3 regions of the Priestia sp. FW507-14D1A genome follow, and region 2 is predicted to be linked to each of the others. Evidence: predicted binding sites of a transcription regulator. Region 2 holds the regulator's gene; each other region holds the start of a gene.
The links. The regulator LexA, encoded in region 2, represses DNA repair genes until DNA is damaged. The targets are predictions, from matches to a motif close to CGAACATATGTTCG.
Positions count from the first base shown of each region.

Region 1 (5,853 bases), on a different contig from region 2:
GATATTCTCCGCTTTTAAGTAGTCTTCGATATAGGTTCCTGTAAAGCCGGCTACAAAACCGAGGGCTTTATTATCAACACCTAATCGCTTTAAAACGCGAGAGACGTTAATGCCTTTTCCTCCTGGAAACTTGGCTTCATTCGTTGTACGGTTAAGCCCGCCTTCTTCGAATGCTGAAACATGTACTACGTAATCAACGGATGGGTTCAACGTACATGTATAAATCATGATTTCACAACCTTTATGTCTGTTTTGTTTGCATACTGTATAAGTACATCGCTAGGTACGTCATTTGTTATAATTTTTGCTTCATGTAAATCGGCTATTTTCGCAAAGCTTGTTTCAAAAAACTTAGTGGAATCTGATAAAATATACGATTCTCTAGACAGCTTCATTGCCGTTTGCTTGATCAATGCTTCTTCTGGGTCAGGAGTTGTATATCCATATTGATGATGAATCCCATTCGCTCCCATAAAGCACTTATCAAAACGATATTGCTCAAGACTTAAAAGAGCTCCATTGCCAATTAAAGCGCCCGTTTTATGTTTAACAGATCCCCCAATTAAATAGAGGGTAATACCTTGTTCTAGCATCGGGTTTAAATGCATTAAACCATTTGTCACGACTACTACATCTTTTTGCTTTAAAAAAGGAATCATTTCATATGTTGTAGTTCCTGCATCTAAAAAAATACAGTCACCTTCATTTATAATGGAAGCCGCATACTCTGCAATATTTCGTTTATCTTGAACATTTTTAGCAGATTTTTCGATAACGCTCAGTTCGATTCGTTTACTGCGAATAAGCGAAGCGCCACCGTGAACACGTTTGAGCATTTGCTCTTCTTCTAGTTGACTTAAGTCTCTTCTAATGGTGGATTCCGAAGCGCCTGTAACTTCGATAAACTCTTGTACTTTTACAAGTTCTTTCTCTTTTAAAAGTTTTAAGATTAGTTGATGTCTCTCCGGCGTTAACATGTTCTAGCTCCTTTTTCAAAAAAGCGTTTTCATTTATTTCATGTACTTACTTTATCACGGTTTACATTCAAAATCAATCATAAAAAATCAAAAACATTCATTTTTTTAATTACAAAATAAAGTTTTTTGAACGAATAGTTAAATTTGCATTTGGTTTAATAATAGTTAACACAAAAGGAAATATGCTGGTAATTCAAGAATTTGTCTACTTTTCTCATTATATGTAAAGGTTTTTTTCTACTCAATTAGCTATGACTGTTTTTGACTATTTCTTGACCGATTGAATTTTTCTGACTGAATCAGCCATAGCTTGTCCTGATTTCGTAAAAGCCTACACACCAAAAAAGTTGTCCACCTTTTTGGACAACTCAAAGTGACCCATCATTTAAATAAAAATAGAAGCATATATAATATGGAAGCAAGGGCAGAAGAAATAGCTAAACTTGAGATAAAACGAACGAGTCTTTTCTTAATGAACTGCGTTAATTCGATCTCTCTTACTTGAGTTTTTTCATTTTGCATACAATGATCCCTTCTTTAATTAAAATTTCCTAGTAGCTAGAAGTTACTACTCGCAGAATATGCTTTTATGTATTGTATGCATGCGTTAAAAAAAAGATACAAAACGAACAAAAAAGCTACTCTTAGCTAGAGTAGCTTTCATCTTTCCATACATCTGCTTCAATTACTGCATCCGCTCGAATCGAATATGTATAACAAGGGCCTGTAACCATCAGCATATTCGACTGCAGCGAGACTTTATCAATCGTCACTCGTTCATACCTTTGAATATGTCCTGCTTCATAGACGTGAAGCGTTACTGGATGATGCTCCGAGTAACTGTTCATAATGACATTTTCAATATGCTCAATCTTTTCTTTTTTCAACCCTAAGGACTGCTTATGCCCATCGGGACTGTACATTTTCTTCATTTTCTCTAAATGCTCGGGCATTACTAACTTCGCATACTGTTTTAATTCATCTTGATACACGTTCATTCTCCCCCTTGACTCTTGCTTCTATTTTACCGAACGAACATTCTCATTGCAAAACTTTTTAATCAAAATAAAAGCAAACAATTCATTTTTTCATACTCCATAAAAACTGTCAAAAGATTTTATGTTAATAGCAGAAACTGATTTTTAAAAAAATAATAATATCCCATCTTTAATTCGGTCTCTAGAGTTGGTATAATACATTGTCATGACTGTGTTTTCGGAGTTTTTGATGATTGGAGGTAACGTTCATGATTAATAAAATAAAAGAAATTATCCTCATTATTCTAGGGAGCCTCATTTTCGCACTGGCCATTAATTACTTTGCTATTCCAAATGAATTAGCAGAAGGCGGCGTAACCGGTGTAACAATGATTACCTATTATGTATTAGGCTGGTCTCCGGGTATCACAAACTTTATATTAAACGGTTTGCTGGTACTAATCGGATACAAATTGCTTCATAAACGTGTGATTGTTTACACAATTATATGTATTATTTTCACGTCTCTATTCCTACATATAACTGAAGGACTGGGAAATCCTCTTGACGATACGCTACTGGGGGCTATTTTTGCTGGTATTTTAGCTGGGGTAGGACTCGGACTTGTGTTTAGAGGCGGCGGAACTTCCGGAGGCTCTGCAGTTATTGCCCGCTTAGCTAATCAATATCTAGACTGGAATATTAGCAAAACGATGCTGGCAATTGATTTATTAGTGGTAGCAAGCGCTTATTTTGTCATCGGTGGAGAAAAGACGATGTATACGATTATTTCTCTTTACATCGGAACGAAAGTGCTTGATTATATCATTGAAGGACTCAACCCTCGCAAAGCAATCACTATTATTTCACACCGTTCAGCTGAAGTAGCCGAACAAGTCAATAAAAAGATGCAGCGCGGCGTCACTGTCTTTTCCGCTCATGGAAGCTATACAAAAGAAGCAAAAGACGTATTGTACGTAGTTGTGAACAAACAAGAACTGCTAGAATTAAAGCGTATTATTCATAAAGTCGACGAACAAGCTTTTGTGGTCGTACACGATGTGCGCGACGTCTTTGGAGTAGGTTTTACTATTCCAAAAGCCGGCTGAAAACCCGCTGTAAAAAAGCGGTTTTTTTCTATTATATATGTTTGCGCTGAAAATACAGTAAACCTGCCGTTATAAAAAGAATAAACTCTCTTGTAACGACAATAAAAAGCTCTGTAGTGAAAATCTAAAAAGCTAAAAGGCGATGCCTTTTAGCTTTTTTCTTTACACGTCCATTTAATTAACAGACCGCAGTGCGTTAATCCTCCTCCAAACCCATAGAGAATAAGGAGGTCATTATCCTGTACTTTTCCTGTCATTATTCCTTCGTTTAAAGCAAGCGGAATAGAAGCGGAAGACGTATTTCCGCAGTATTGCACACTCGTTAACGTTTTATCCATTGAAACACCTGTTTTAGCACAAATAGCTTCAATCATTCGAAGGTTTGCACTGTGCGGAATAAACCAGTTTACATCAGAAAGAGAAATGGAAGTATTCTTTAATAATGCTTCTACTCCTTTTGGAATCGTTCGTACAGCAAAGCGGTATACTTCACGCCCGTTTTGAACTAAATTCCCGCTCGAGTTAATTTCTTTTCCTGAAAGAGTATTAGATAAGTTAGAACGATATAAATTTCCCCCTCCGCTTCCGTCCGTTCCGTAGTGACATCCTAAGAAACTTGGATTATGCTCATCGTACTCTACAAGCATAGCCCCCGCTCCGTCACCAAACAGCACGCATGTGGCCCGGTCCGTATAATCTGTAATTTTCGACATGACTTCAGCACCAATAACTAAAATCTTTTTATGCAATCCCGACGTCACTAAGCCGTTCGCCACATGAAGTCCATATGTAAAACCGGCGCATGCGGCACTTAGATCAAATGCAGCAGCTTGATCAATATGAAAGTAATCTTGAACCTGACATGCTACGCTAGGAAAAAAGTGATCCGGCGTTGTTGTCGAAACAATAATTGCATCTACATCTTCTATTTTTACATCATATCGGTTAAGCAAATTTTCAACGGCTTGAATGGCAAGCGTGGACGTGTATTCGCCTTCCCCTGCAATTCGTCGTTCTTTCATTCCCGTACGCTGTACAATCCATTCGTCACTTGTATCAACCATTTCTTTTAAATGGTCGTTCGTTAATTTTTGCTTTGGTGTATATATCCCCATTCCCGTAATTCTAGCTTTTGACTGTATCATTTCTCCACCTCAAATCAGTTGATACTTAATTATAACACCTACTTTTAATATCTGGTACTAATTTATTAGCAGATAAAAAGCGCAAAGGCATACCCTTTACGCTTTTTATTAAATAGAATAATCTTCTGGAATAAATACTTTTAGCTGCTTAGGCTTTACATACACCTGCTCTCCCACTTGAAGGCTGAGGACTTTATAGTGCTCTTTGCTTAATTCAGCTTCTAAAAATTCTTCTGCATCTTCTCTTTTTAATTCAATTTGCACGATAGGACCTATCACATGAATATGGCTAACGGTTGCAGAAACAGCATCTGCGCTTGTTTTTACCTTTTCAAGGTGAATATCATGAGGTCGTACATATCCAACAGCTGCTTCTTCATTTCTTCCGCGGAATTCTGGAACATCCATTTCAAAGCTTCCTTGTTTTAGTCTGCCTTTATGAATGCGGCCCTTGAATAAATTGACGTTCCCTAGAAAATCGTACACAAATGGACTGTTAGGATGATCATATACTTCCTCAGGACTTCCAATCTGCTCAATTTTTCCGTTGTTCATCACAACAATACGATCGGCCACATCTAAAGCTTCTTCTTGATCATGCGTAACGAAAATACTCGTAATATGAAAATCATTATGCAATTTACGCAGCCATCTGCGCAAATCCTTGCGAACTTTTGCATCCAAAGCGCCAAAAGGTTCATCTAATAGCAGTACTTTCGGTTCTACTGCTAACGCTCGAGCAAGCGCTACTCGCTGGCGCTGTCCGCCCGATAATTGAGAGGGATAGCGATTTGCAAGCGGCTCTAGTTTAACAAGCTGCAGCAGCTCGGTTACTTTCTTAGTAATATCTGTTTTAGAAGGCCTTGTTTTTTTAGGTCGTACTTTTAAACCATACGCAATGTTATCAAACACAGTCATATGCCTGAACAAAGCATAGTGTTGAAAAACAAACCCTACATTCCGCTCTTTTGGATTTATGTGCGTAATTTCCTTTCCATCAAATAAAATAGCTCCTTGATCAAGATGTTCAAGACCGGCAATGATACGAAGCAAAGATGTTTTTCCAGAACCGGACGGACCGAGTAAAGCTACTAATTCACCCGTTTGAATATCAATGTTAATAGAATCCAGCGCTTTAAAATCACCAAAGTTCTTTGATACGTGCTTAATATGGATACTCATCTCATAAGCTCCTTCCTATTCAAATATGTTTGGCTTTCCACTCAATAATATTTTTTACAATTAATGTAAAAATAGCCAGAACTGACATTAAAGATGCTACCGCAAACGCTGCTGCAAATTGATATTCATTGTAGAGAATTTCAATATGAAGAGGCATCGTATTTGTCATTCCTCGAATGTGCCCAGACACAACGGAAACAGCTCCAAACTCTCCAATCGCCCGCGCATTACATAAGATAATGCCATATAATAAGCCCCATTTAATATTAGGTAACGTCACTAGAAAAAAAGTTTTGAAACCGCTGGCTCCTAACGTTAACGACGCTTCTTCTTCGGCTGACCCTTGAGCTTGCATAAGAGGAATCAATTCTTTAGCAACAAACGGCAGCGTTACAAAAAGAGTAGCTAATATAATACCGGGAATAGCAAAGACAATTTTGATGTCGTGATTAAACAACCATTC
Region 1 covers NZ_JBYSWQ010000005.1:129,164-135,016, reverse strand. Annotated here, with positions in the region: gene pfkB (1-phosphofructokinase) at 1-228, opposite strand, end outside; gene AC3WJG_RS18270 (DeoR/GlpR family DNA-binding transcription regulator) at 225-977, opposite strand; gene AC3WJG_RS18265 (hypothetical protein) at 1,359-1,499, opposite strand; gene AC3WJG_RS18260 (YolD-like family protein) at 1,622-1,975, opposite strand; gene AC3WJG_RS18255 (YitT family protein) at 2,224-3,063, shown strand; gene AC3WJG_RS18250 (ketoacyl-ACP synthase III) at 3,213-4,208, opposite strand; gene AC3WJG_RS18245 (sulfate/molybdate ABC transporter ATP-binding protein) at 4,317-5,390, opposite strand; gene cysW (sulfate ABC transporter permease subunit CysW) at 5,410-5,853, opposite strand, start outside.
Region 1: a site for LexA is predicted at 2,006-2,019, ahead of AC3WJG_RS18260 (YolD-like family protein). Genes of this name have one in related genera too.

Region 2 (5,853 bases):
TGAAGCTGCTTCAGCAGATACACCTTCCATTAAGTCTCCGTCACCACAGATACCATACGTAAAGTGGTCTACAATTTCTAAACCTTCTTTGTTGTATGTTTCAGCTAAATGACGTTCTGCCATTGCTTTACCAACAGCCATTGCAATACCTTGTCCTAGTGGACCAGTTGTTGCATCAACACCTGCTGTATGACCGAACTCTGGATGACCTGGTGTTTTACTTCCCCATTGACGGAAGTTTTTAAGGTCTTCAATTGATAAGTCATATCCAGCTAAATGAAGCAAGCTGTATAATAGTGCCGATCCGTGTCCTGCTGATAATACAAAGCGGTCACGGTTGAACCAGTTTGGATTCTTTGGATTGATGTTCATAAATTTTGTCCACAATGTATATGCCATTGGAGCAGCTCCCATTGGCATACCTGGGTGACCTGAATTTGCTTTTTCAATCGCATCGATTGATAAAGTACGAATTGTTGCAATCGAAAGATCTTCAATACGTTGTGTCATACTCTTCATTCCTTTCAAAACTATGTACATATGTTATCATACTAATGATTTGCTTATTTGTACAATACTTGAACCAAAAAAATTTCCACTTTTACAGTTTTTGTGCCCCTTATTAAAAATATACAAAAAACTAGAGGGAACACTCCCTCTAGTTTTACTAGAACGTCTTAGTGAAGACGCTTCTTTTTACTCTCTTTTAACTTCTTAGGCGTAACATCTTTACCTTCTTCGTCTACAACTTTAATCGTATGAAGGTGATTTGTCATAGATTGTCGGAAAACTTTTAAATATTCCTGACGTAGCTCTTGCTGTTCTTTCGCTTCAGATTCTGTCAGACCTTCAGCCTTTGCCTTTTTTGAAAGAGCATTAATACGAGCAAGTTTATCTTTTGATAGCATATAAAACCTATCTCCTTATAATCAATAATTAAAATTACCGAACCGCTTCGGCAACATGTAGTCATCTTACTAAATCTCTTTCGTTTTATCAAGAGATTGAGCACTCTCTTGGTACTCTTGATAGCGGCGATGTACCGTCGCTTTTGAAATATTATAGCCAAAACCTTTTAGCGTAACTGAAATTTCAGCAAAGGTTAAGCCGTTATGACGAAGGCGGACAATTTCTTCAATAGGCGCTTCTTTTTTTTCCCTTCCCGAGTTAACTCCTTGATTTTTTAAATTTTTCTGCGGACGATAACCGTTTTCTACGGCTCTTTTCATTCCTCTTCTAATTTTAGCATTATGTAATTTCCGCTGATGCTCTTCCACTAAGCTAATAATATCTAACACCATTGAATCAGATTCTGAAAGCTGAAGCTGACCTTGATGACTAATCGTATAGATGGTAGCATTTTCTTTATGAAAAGCATGAAGCAGCGCAATTCGGGCATTTCCTCTGCCTAATCGTGTTTCGTCTTGAATAAGCAGCACAGAGATCTTCTCTTCTTTCATTGTATGAAGAACATCCAAAATACCCTCTCTGTCTACGTCATATCCGCTTGCTTTTTCCATCACGACTTTTTTTACGTCTAGATGGTGAAGACCAGCAAGTTTTTTTAATTCTTCTTGCTGGCGCTGTAAAGATGTTTCTTGGGTTTTTTTATCCGTACTGACACGGCAATAAATAATGGCGTCCACTTTTATCACGACCTTTTCGGCTTCTAACAATATTCAGGAACGGCCGTTACACACTACTGTTCAATTGCCACTTGATTATGTAACTTTTGTTTTAAAACAGGAATATATAATTTATCTCCAGGAGATAAAGACTGGGCAGTGTCTGAGTTTAAATCATTGACGTCTTCAACCCATTTGACAAATTCATTGGTGGTCAAATGATGGTGATTATGATACTTGTTGGACAAGTCCCAAAGCGTATCTCCTTTTGTAATAGTAACCGTTGAATATTTGTCTAAATCTACTTTATCCGCTCCTAAAACCAGCGTCAATACATATGTAAGTGCAGCGATTGCTGCAAAAAAAATAGCGTAATGTTTCATAGAATGTAAGAATTGTTGCATATTATGATCCCCCTATCAGAATATATGTTCTTATTTTATTGAGAACATTTGTTTCTGTCAATGGAATTCTTCGAACTTATGTTTGTATATTGACACATCACGTGGTATAATTCACCTAAAGAATAGCTAAAATCGAGGTGAAAAATATGAAGCTATCAAAACGTCAACAAGACATACTAGATTTTATTAAGCACGAAGTAAAATTAAAAGGTTATCCGCCTTCTGTTCGCGAGATTGGGGAAGCGGTAGGATTAGCCTCTAGCTCCACTGTACACGGGCATTTAGCTCGTTTAGAAAGCAAAGGGTTAATTCGCAGAGATCCAACAAAACCAAGAGCAATCGAAGTTCTTCAACTAGATGAAGTAAACATCCCTAAAAGCAATGTCATTAATGTTCCTGTTATCGGTAAAGTAACAGCGGGTCTTCCTATAACAGCCGTTGAAAATGTGGAAGAATATTTCCCTCTTCCAGATAAATTCGTTTCTCCAGATGATCATGTATTTATGCTTGAAATTATGGGAGAAAGTATGATTGAAGCAGGTATTCTAGATGGCGATATGGTAATCGTACGTCAGCAGCAAACAGCTAATAATGGAGATATTGTGGTCGCTATGACCGAGGACAACGAAGCAACGGTAAAACGTTTCTTTAAAGAAGAAAATTTCGTTCGTTTACAGCCTGAAAATTCAACGATGGCGCCTATTATTCTTCGCCACGTAACGATTTTAGGAAAAGTAACTGGTGTATATCGCACGATTCACTAATCAGACACTGTATGTAAAACCAACTAATCATGATGTTAGTTGGTTTTTTTACGTTTGTTTTCTAAAAAAATTGGCATATTATAAATGATACGTTGAATCACCGCAGGCAGGTAGAACGGTTTTTGTAAAGCTTGTTTCACCTTTTACTTTCTATCTGCAGTTCCTCGACTCTTACAAGGAAATACAACCGACCATAAGAAGGATGTAGTTTATGACCAATACACCAAGGAAAACAGAACCATTTCAAACCATTGTACCTACCAAAGCAATGAACATGTTTCTTTTTCCTTTTTCCTTTGACCGAAGAAATAAAGAGCAGCTTGTTCATGCACTAAAAGAAAATTTGTTCGAATTTTTTTCCATTCAAAAAAAACATTTAGAAAAAGAATACTACGGAGAACAGTATTACGTATCTCATGATAGCCTGGATCAATATTTTCTTCCTTACATTGAATGCATTCTATTCCCTGACTCGTGCGAAAAAGAAGGGTTGCTTCGATTTTCCAAAAAAATAGACCATACTATTACGTTACACACTTCCTCCACCACCGTGTCTAGCAACGTGCTGTCTGTGGATGTTTTTTTATGTCCTTTTGAAATTGGCGTCATGACCATTCGCACTGAGATGAGCCATAATCATTACACCTATGATGATATTTTAGAATTCATGAATCATTTTCGTGTACTAGAACCGAAGCTTGCTGAAGAGCATGGATCCACCATTACCTATGAACATCATCGCTATAGCAAAGTGCAAGATTATATTTTTTCACAGCTTGCGCCATTTTTGAACGAACACATCAAGAAAGAAGCCACGCGTGAACAGCACGTTGGGAGCCTTCCTTATTTTATCGATGAACGGATGTTTGTGTTAAGTTATGTAACGGTAAATCAAGAGCAAGAAATTAATTCCACAACTTTATTTCGTACTGGGCAGCTAAATAGCTATACGCCTGACGGGAAAGCGTTTATTTCTGCACACAATCATGAGTATATTAAAACGTATAATACTAAACACGTGTATGAAAGGTGGGCTCCTGAAACCTATTACGTCATAACAGACCATGTGTTTTCGTGTATTTCTAAATCGACAGACTCTAAAACGGATCAGCTTTTGATGAATCATCTATTTGGCCAGCATTACTATAATTTATTTTTACATTTTTTCTATAAAATCGTGTTGCTAAAATTATCTTATGAATATTCGCAGCTCACGTTTCATAAAAATTCAGAGGGTATTGAACGACTAATCCGCTCTATTACCGTGTTTTCAGGTAAATATTTATTTTTAGAAATTAGCTCTCGCACAGAAGGTCAAGAGTTTTCTGAGCTCTTTAAAAAAATCTTCCACATCAATTCTCTTTATCAAGAAGTCAAAGAAACCCTTGGTACTTTGTACCAAAATCAAGAGAAAATCGCAGCCAAACGTCACAATTACTTATTATTAATTTTAACGATTTATACGGTTCTTTCCGGTATTTACGGAATGAATTTAGTTATTAGCAAACTAAAGGGAAACATCAATTGGGATAGCATGAAGCAGTTTTCTATCTTTGAATATATCGCTTTAATAGTAGCTCTGTCAGGAATTCTGATCAGCATTAGTCTCGGAGTGAGTTCCCTATGGAATTTATTAAAAGATCGGTTTAAAACATAAAAGCTGTTCGCATACGTATGGATGCAAACAGCTTTTTCTATTACAAAATCGTTTTCCTACTCGGCTTACCCTTTTATCAAACGTTATGCCGCTGTCGTAATTTCAGAACAATCTAACATTATACTCTATAAGAAAAATATATACAAAATAATAAAATATGGTATCATAGGGTAGGAATTTTGTACCTTATCTTTGAAATAATTTGCAGGAGGTAATATGCTTAACTCATTTTTATCCAAAAGCCTGATCTTTTTATGTGTCATTATTCTTACATGGTCTCTATGGGGCAGTTATAATGCGATGACAAATTCATTGGAATTAAAGGGCTTGGCTTTAAGTAATTCATTTATTATTGAAGGAATCTTTATCACTTTCCTTGTCATTTTTCTAATAGCTATTGCAAGTAGATACATGAACAAAACTGTTTTTTTTATTTCACTGATCGTTTTGACCTTAGGTATTCGACTAGCATGGATGCTTTCTGTTCAAACGCCTGTAAAATCTGACTTTCTTGTCATGTTAGATGCCGCGCGTAATATCGCAAAAGGAAATTATGAATTTAACCAAAGCGTTTATTTTACTACATGGGTATATCAGCTAGGCTTTTCATTCTATGAATCTGTTATTATTCGCTGTTTTGGAGATAATATTTTCATATTAAAATTGTTAAATATTTTTTATTCCACTGGAACCGTTATTTTTATTTATTTAATTGGCGCGAAAGTATTTAACGAACTTGCTGGGAGAATGGCAGCTTTTCTATATGCGTTCTACATTCCGAACATTCTCTATAGCTCAGTGTTAACTAATCAGCATTTAGCTACTTTTTTATTTTATGCAGCTTTTTACCTTATTATAAAAAGATTTGCTCATAACAAGTTTAGCTGGCTTTATATTGGCCTTCTATTGTCGTTAGGAAATTTAATGCGTCCTCTAGGACCCATTATTATCGTCGCTGTTTTCATTTATTTCATCTTGCAAATTCTTCAACCTTACATTAAAACGAAGAATGCTGCTGAGTTAAAAGCTCGTCGAAAGAAAATAGGAAAAAACCTCGTAGGCATACTGGTTACTTTTTTTATTGCAAATGCGCTGATCAACTATTCTTTTGTAGCTAGCGGCATTTCTAAATATCCTTTAAGTAACAGAGATCCTTTATGGAAATTCGTCATTGGCTTTAATTACGAAACAAGCGGTTCCTATTCTTCAGAGGATGCTAGTCGTTTTATGGGTATGCCAATTGGAGAAAAACGAGCTGAAGCAGAAAAAGAGGTAATTAAAGAACGGGTAGCAGATAAAGAGCAGCTTTTAGATCTCTTTCACATTAAATTCCTAAATATGTGGGGAGGAACGGATGCATCTACATTTTGGAGCATTTCATTAACTCCTCAAGAAGATGTACC
Region 2 covers NZ_JBYSWQ010000001.1:765,389-771,241, forward strand. Annotated here, with positions in the region: gene tkt (transketolase) at 1-510, opposite strand, end outside; gene AC3WJG_RS04445 (DUF896 domain-containing protein) at 678-908, opposite strand; gene AC3WJG_RS04450 (YneB family resolvase-like protein) at 978-1,646, opposite strand; gene yneA (cell division suppressor protein YneA) at 1,700-2,029, opposite strand; gene lexA (transcriptional repressor LexA) at 2,176-2,793, shown strand; gene AC3WJG_RS04465 (hypothetical protein) at 3,005-4,450, shown strand; gene AC3WJG_RS04470 (ArnT family glycosyltransferase) at 4,667-5,853, shown strand, end outside.

Region 3 (5,853 bases), on a different contig from region 2:
CTTCTGAAAAGACATCTTTTTGATGACCAAAGAGCTCAATTTCCAGGAGTCCCGATGGAATAGTGGCGCAATTTAAAGATAAAAAAGGTTCTTTATGTTTGGATCCACCGTAGTGGATAGCCTGAGCCAGCATTTCTTTCCCAGAACCAGGTTCTCCCGTTAATAAAATAGGCATATCTGTAGATGCCACTTTTTTGGCAATGTCAACGGCTTGCTTAATTTCAGGACTGATACCCGCGAAAGAAGAAAATGGATTATCTTTTGGGATGAGAAGAGACACATCAATTTCTTCATTTAATCTTACAATATTGGTAATGTCATGTTCAGTTGCGACTCCACCTATGACTCGATTGTTTCTTATAATAGGAGATGCATTGATGAGCACGTGAGTTTGTTCATTAGGACGATGATACGTTCCGCGTACAGGGCGCCCTTCATTTAGAATCGTATGTAGAATGATGGATTCATCTTTGAAATGCTCTCCGATTTTTCTACCCATAATATCATCTCTCTGAATCTTATACGTATGTTCCGCAGCAGTATTCCACAAGATTACATTTCCTTCATTATCGACGGCTGTCACTGCATCATTAATGGTTTCTGCCAATGTATCAAAATAGGAAGCTAATATCTCATTTTGGCTATGCAAATGTGTAATCCACTGTGAAGGTGTTACAAGTCCTATTGTGGTTTCTTGGTTTTCTGCTTGAATGAGGACTGGTCTGTTCCAGTTTGTGTTGGCTTGTAAATTGGCTAACGTAGAAGTAGAAGATGAAGGCCAATTTGTATCCGCTATTACTTTTTTTATGGACGATGCCTCGTCATGACCTGTTAACACGTATCGTTCATCTTTTTGTATTACATAAAAGGTACTTGCTGTGACTATAACGAAGTCATAGTTTGAAAGTTCAGATTTCACTTTAGCTAAAGAAGTTGATTCTTCAACTGTTATAAAGGAGTTATTTATAAGAACTTGATCAACGCTTGCCATACTAAACCCCTCTCAGTACATATTTTTTATACTGTATCATAATTTAGAAATTGGCGCAAAAGCCTATCTCTTTCAAACAATTATGCAGCTTACTTTCTTTTATTGCTTTCATCTAAAGAGTTGTATTCCCTTCGAAAAGGGTAGTATAAGAATTTAGTGGGTAATAAAGTAACAGGGTAAAAAATAAAAACAAACAAACACTATATAAGATTAATACTCATTAGTTTCATTTATGATTATAAAGTGATAAAATACGAATATCAGTTCGTGTTTTCGGTTTTTACATATCGTAATAAAAATAGATAAAACAAGAAAATGGAAACGGAGGCCTTCATTTGAAAGATCAGTTTGAATTAGTATCCCCATATCAACCGCAAGGTGATCAGCCAAAGGCAATTGAAAAGATCGTGAAAGGAATTAAAGAAGGTAAGCAGCATCAAGTTTTGCTAGGTGCTACAGGAACGGGAAAAACCTTCACCATGTCTAATGTTATTAAGGAAATAAATAAGCCGACACTAATTATGGCTCATAACAAAACGCTTGCTGGTCAATTGTACAGTGAGTTTAAAGAGTTTTTTCCTAATAATGCAGTTGAATACTTTGTCAGTTACTACGATTACTATCAGCCTGAAGCCTATGTACCTCAAACAGATACATTTATTGAAAAAGATGCAAGCATTAATGATGAAATTGATAAACTTCGTCACTCGGCAACTTCTTCTCTCTTTGAACGAAAAGATGTCATTATTATTGCCAGCGTGTCCTGTATTTATGGTTTAGGTTCTCCGGAAGAATACAAAGAAATGGTCGTATCTCTTCGAGTAGGAATGGAAAAAGAGCGTAATCAGCTGCTTCGTACGCTAGTGGATGTACAGTACGAAAGAAATGATATTGACTTTAAGCGCGGAACGTTTCGCGTTCGCGGTGATGTTGTGGAGATTTTTCCTGTATCTCGAGATGAACACTGTATTCGCGTTGAGTTTTTCGGCGATGAAATTGACCGCATTCGAGAAGTTGACGCTCTAACAGGAGAAATTATTGGAGATCGTGAACATGTAGCTATCTTCCCGGCATCTCACTTTGTCACGAGAGAAGAAAAAATGCGTGTTGCCATTCAAAATATTGAAAAAGAACTAGAAGAACAGCTAGAGAAGCTAAAAGAAGCAGGAAAGCTTTTAGAAGCGCAGCGCTTGGAGCAGCGCACGCGCTACGACCTAGAAATGATGAGAGAAATGGGCTTTTGTTCGGGAATCGAGAACTACTCTCGTCATTTAACGCTTCGTCCCGCTGGTTCTACACCTTATACACTGCTGGACTTCTTCCCGGAAGATTTCCTTCTTGTTGTGGATGAATCACACGTTACGATTCCTCAAGTTAGAGGAATGTACAATGGAGACCAAGCGCGTAAACAAGTGTTAGTAGACCATGGTTTCCGCTTGCCGTCCGCATTAGATAACCGCCCGCTTAAATTTGATGAATTTGAACAGCATATTAACCAAATTGTTCATGTTTCTGCAACACCAGGTCCTTACGAACTTGAGAAGGCACCTGATGTAATTGAACAAATTATCCGTCCAACGGGATTATTGGATCCAAATATCGAAGTTCGACCAATTGAAGGACAGATTGATGATTTAATTGGAGAAATTCACGACCGGATTAAGCGAAATGAACGAGTGCTCGTTACGACGTTAACAAAGAAAATGTCTGAGGATTTAACGAACTACTTAAAAGAAATTGGCATTAAAGTTCAATATCTTCACTCTGAGGTGAAGACGCTCGAGCGTATTGAAATTATCCGAGAGCTGCGGCTTGGAAAATATGATGTGCTCGTAGGAATTAACTTACTTCGTGAAGGTTTAGATATTCCGGAAGTTTCGTTAGTAACCATATTAGATGCGGATAAAGAAGGATTCTTGCGTTCAGAACGATCGCTTATTCAAACCATCGGACGTGCTGCGCGAAATGCTAATGGACATGTCATTATGTATGCAGATCGCATCACAAACTCCATGGATATTGCTATCAATGAGACCAAGCGTCGTAGAAGTATTCAAGAAGCTTACAATGAAGAGCATGGTATTACACCGACAACGATTCAAAAAGAAGTTCGAGGCTCAATTCGTGCAACAGTAGTAGCAGAAGATACAGAAACGTATGAAGAAGCACCGGCATTTGATAAGCTCAACAAAAAAGAAAAAGCAAAGCTCGTAGAAGAAATGGAACAAGAAATGAAAGAAGCAGCCAAAGCGCTTAACTTTGAACGCGCAGCTGAGCTTCGTGACTTGATTCTAGAATTAAAAGCGGAAGGGTGATAAAACATGGCGATGGAAAAAATCGTGGTAAAAGGTGCACGAGCCCACAATTTGAAAAATATCGATATTGAAATCCCGCGAGACAAATTAGTGGTATTAACAGGGTTATCAGGTTCTGGTAAATCTTCTTTGGCTTTCGATACAATCTATGCAGAAGGACAAAGACGTTATGTCGAGTCGCTTTCGGCATATGCAAGACAGTTTTTAGGTCAAATGGATAAGCCCGATGTAGATTCAATCGAAGGATTGTCGCCTGCTATTTCAATCGATCAAAAAACAACGAGCCGAAACCCTCGTTCAACCGTCGGAACTGTGACCGAAATCTATGACTATTTGCGCCTTTTGTTTGCTCGTGTAGGAAAGCCGATTTGTCCTAATCATGGAATTGAAATTACATCTCAAACGATTGAGCAAATGGTAGATAGAATTTTAGAGTACCCTGAACGCACAAAACTTCAAGTACTGGCACCTGTGGTATCTGGAAGAAAAGGTACCCACGTAAAAGTGTTAGAAGATATTAAAAAGGAAGGGTACGTTCGCATTCGAGTAGACGGAGAAATGCGTGAAATAACAGAAGAAATTGAACTGGAAAAAAACAAAAAGCATTCCATTGAAGTAGTGATTGATCGCGTTGTTGTAAAAGAAGGTGTAGCCGCTCGTTTGTCGGACTCTTTGGAATCAGCTCTTCGCCTTGGAGAAGGGAAAGTAATTATTGATGTGATAGGTGAAGAAGAACTGCTTTTTAGTGAGCATCATGCTTGTCCAAAATGTGGTTTCTCCATTGGAGAACTTGAGCCCCGCATGTTTTCATTTAATAGTCCGTACGGGGCGTGTCCAACGTGTGACGGGTTAGGAACGAAATTGGAAGTGGATAAAGATTTAGTTATTCCTAACTATGACTTAACGCTTCGTCAGCACGCAATTGCACCTTGGGAGCCAACAAGTTCTCAATACTATCCGCAGCTGCTTGAAGCCATATGTACACATTACGGCATCGACATGGACGTGCCGGTGCGAGATATCCCGGAACATTTATTTGATAAAGTATTATATGGCAGCGGTAAAGAAAAAATTTACTTTCGCTATGAAAATGATTTTGGCCAAGTAAGAGAAAATCATATCGAATTTGAAGGCGTGCTTCGGAACGTAGAGCGCCGTTATCATGAAACAAGTTCAGATTATATCCGTGAGCAAATGGAAAAGTACATGGCTCAGCAAGCTTGTCCAAAATGTAAAGGAAATCGTTTAAAACGCGAAAGCTTAGCGGTGCTTATTGACGAAAAGCATATAGGAGATACAACCCGCTTCTCAGTAAAAGAAGCATATGATTTTTTTGAAAGTCTCAGCCTATCTGAAAAAGACATGAAGATTGCAGATATGATACTGCGTGAAATTCGTGAGCGTCTAAGCTTTCTCATTAACGTGGGGCTTGATTACTTAACATTAAACCGTTCTGCTGGAACTCTCTCAGGAGGAGAAGCACAGCGGATCCGTTTAGCTACTCAAATTGGTTCTCGTTTGACGGGGGTTCTTTATATTTTAGATGAACCTTCTATCGGTCTTCATCAGCGTGACAATGATCGCTTAATTCGCACGATGCAAGATATGCGCGATATTGGAAATACGTTGATTGTTGTAGAACATGACGAAGATACGATGATGGCAGCTGATTATTTAATTGATATCGGACCAGGAGCCGGCGTACACGGGGGGGCTGTTGTTTCTCAAGGCACGCCTCAGGAAGTGATGGAAGATGAAAACTCTTTAACGGGTCAATATCTATCAGGAGAGAAGTTTATTCCTCTTCCAGCGGAAAGACGGTCAATAGATAAAGATCGGATGATTGAAATTATAGGAGCAAAAGAGAACAATTTAAAAAACGTAAAAGCAAAGCTTCCGTTAGGTATGTTCACGGCTGTTACAGGTGTATCTGGATCAGGTAAGAGTACGCTCGTAAATGATATCCTTCATAAATCATTGGCGCAAAAGCTGCATAAAGCAAAAAGCAAAGCAGGAGAACATAAAGAAATCAAAGGTATTGAACACTTAGATAAAGTCATTGATATTGATCAGTCTCCCATAGGCCGTACGCCTCGTTCGAACCCTGCAACGTATACAGGTGTATTCGATGACATTCGAGATGTATTTGCCCAAACAAACGAAGCAAAGGTGCGCGGATATAAAAAAGGCCGTTTTAGCTTTAACGTGAAAGGCGGCCGCTGTGAAGCTTGTCGAGGAGACGGTATTATCAAAATTGAAATGCATTTCTTGCCAGATGTATACGTCCCTTGTGAAGTCTGCCACGGCAAACGATATAACCGTGAAACTTTAGAAGTGAAATACAAAGATCAAAACATTTCAGATGTGTTGGATATGACAGTTGAAGATGCGCTTCACTTCTTTGAAAACATTCCAAAGATTAAGCGGAAGCTGCAGACAATTTACGATGTAGGACTTGGCTATATCACGCTTGGACAGCCGGCTACTACTTTATCCGGTGGAGAGGCACAGCGTGTAAAGTTAGCTTCAGAGCTTCACCGCCGCTCA
Region 3 covers NZ_JBYSWQ010000004.1:219,652-225,504, forward strand. Annotated here, with positions in the region: gene AC3WJG_RS16735 (sigma-54 interaction domain-containing protein) at 1-991, opposite strand, end outside; gene uvrB (excinuclease ABC subunit UvrB) at 1,327-3,306, shown strand; gene uvrA (excinuclease ABC subunit UvrA) at 3,313-5,853, shown strand, end outside.
Region 3: a site for LexA is predicted at 1,246-1,259, ahead of uvrB (excinuclease ABC subunit UvrB). Genes of this name have one in related genera too.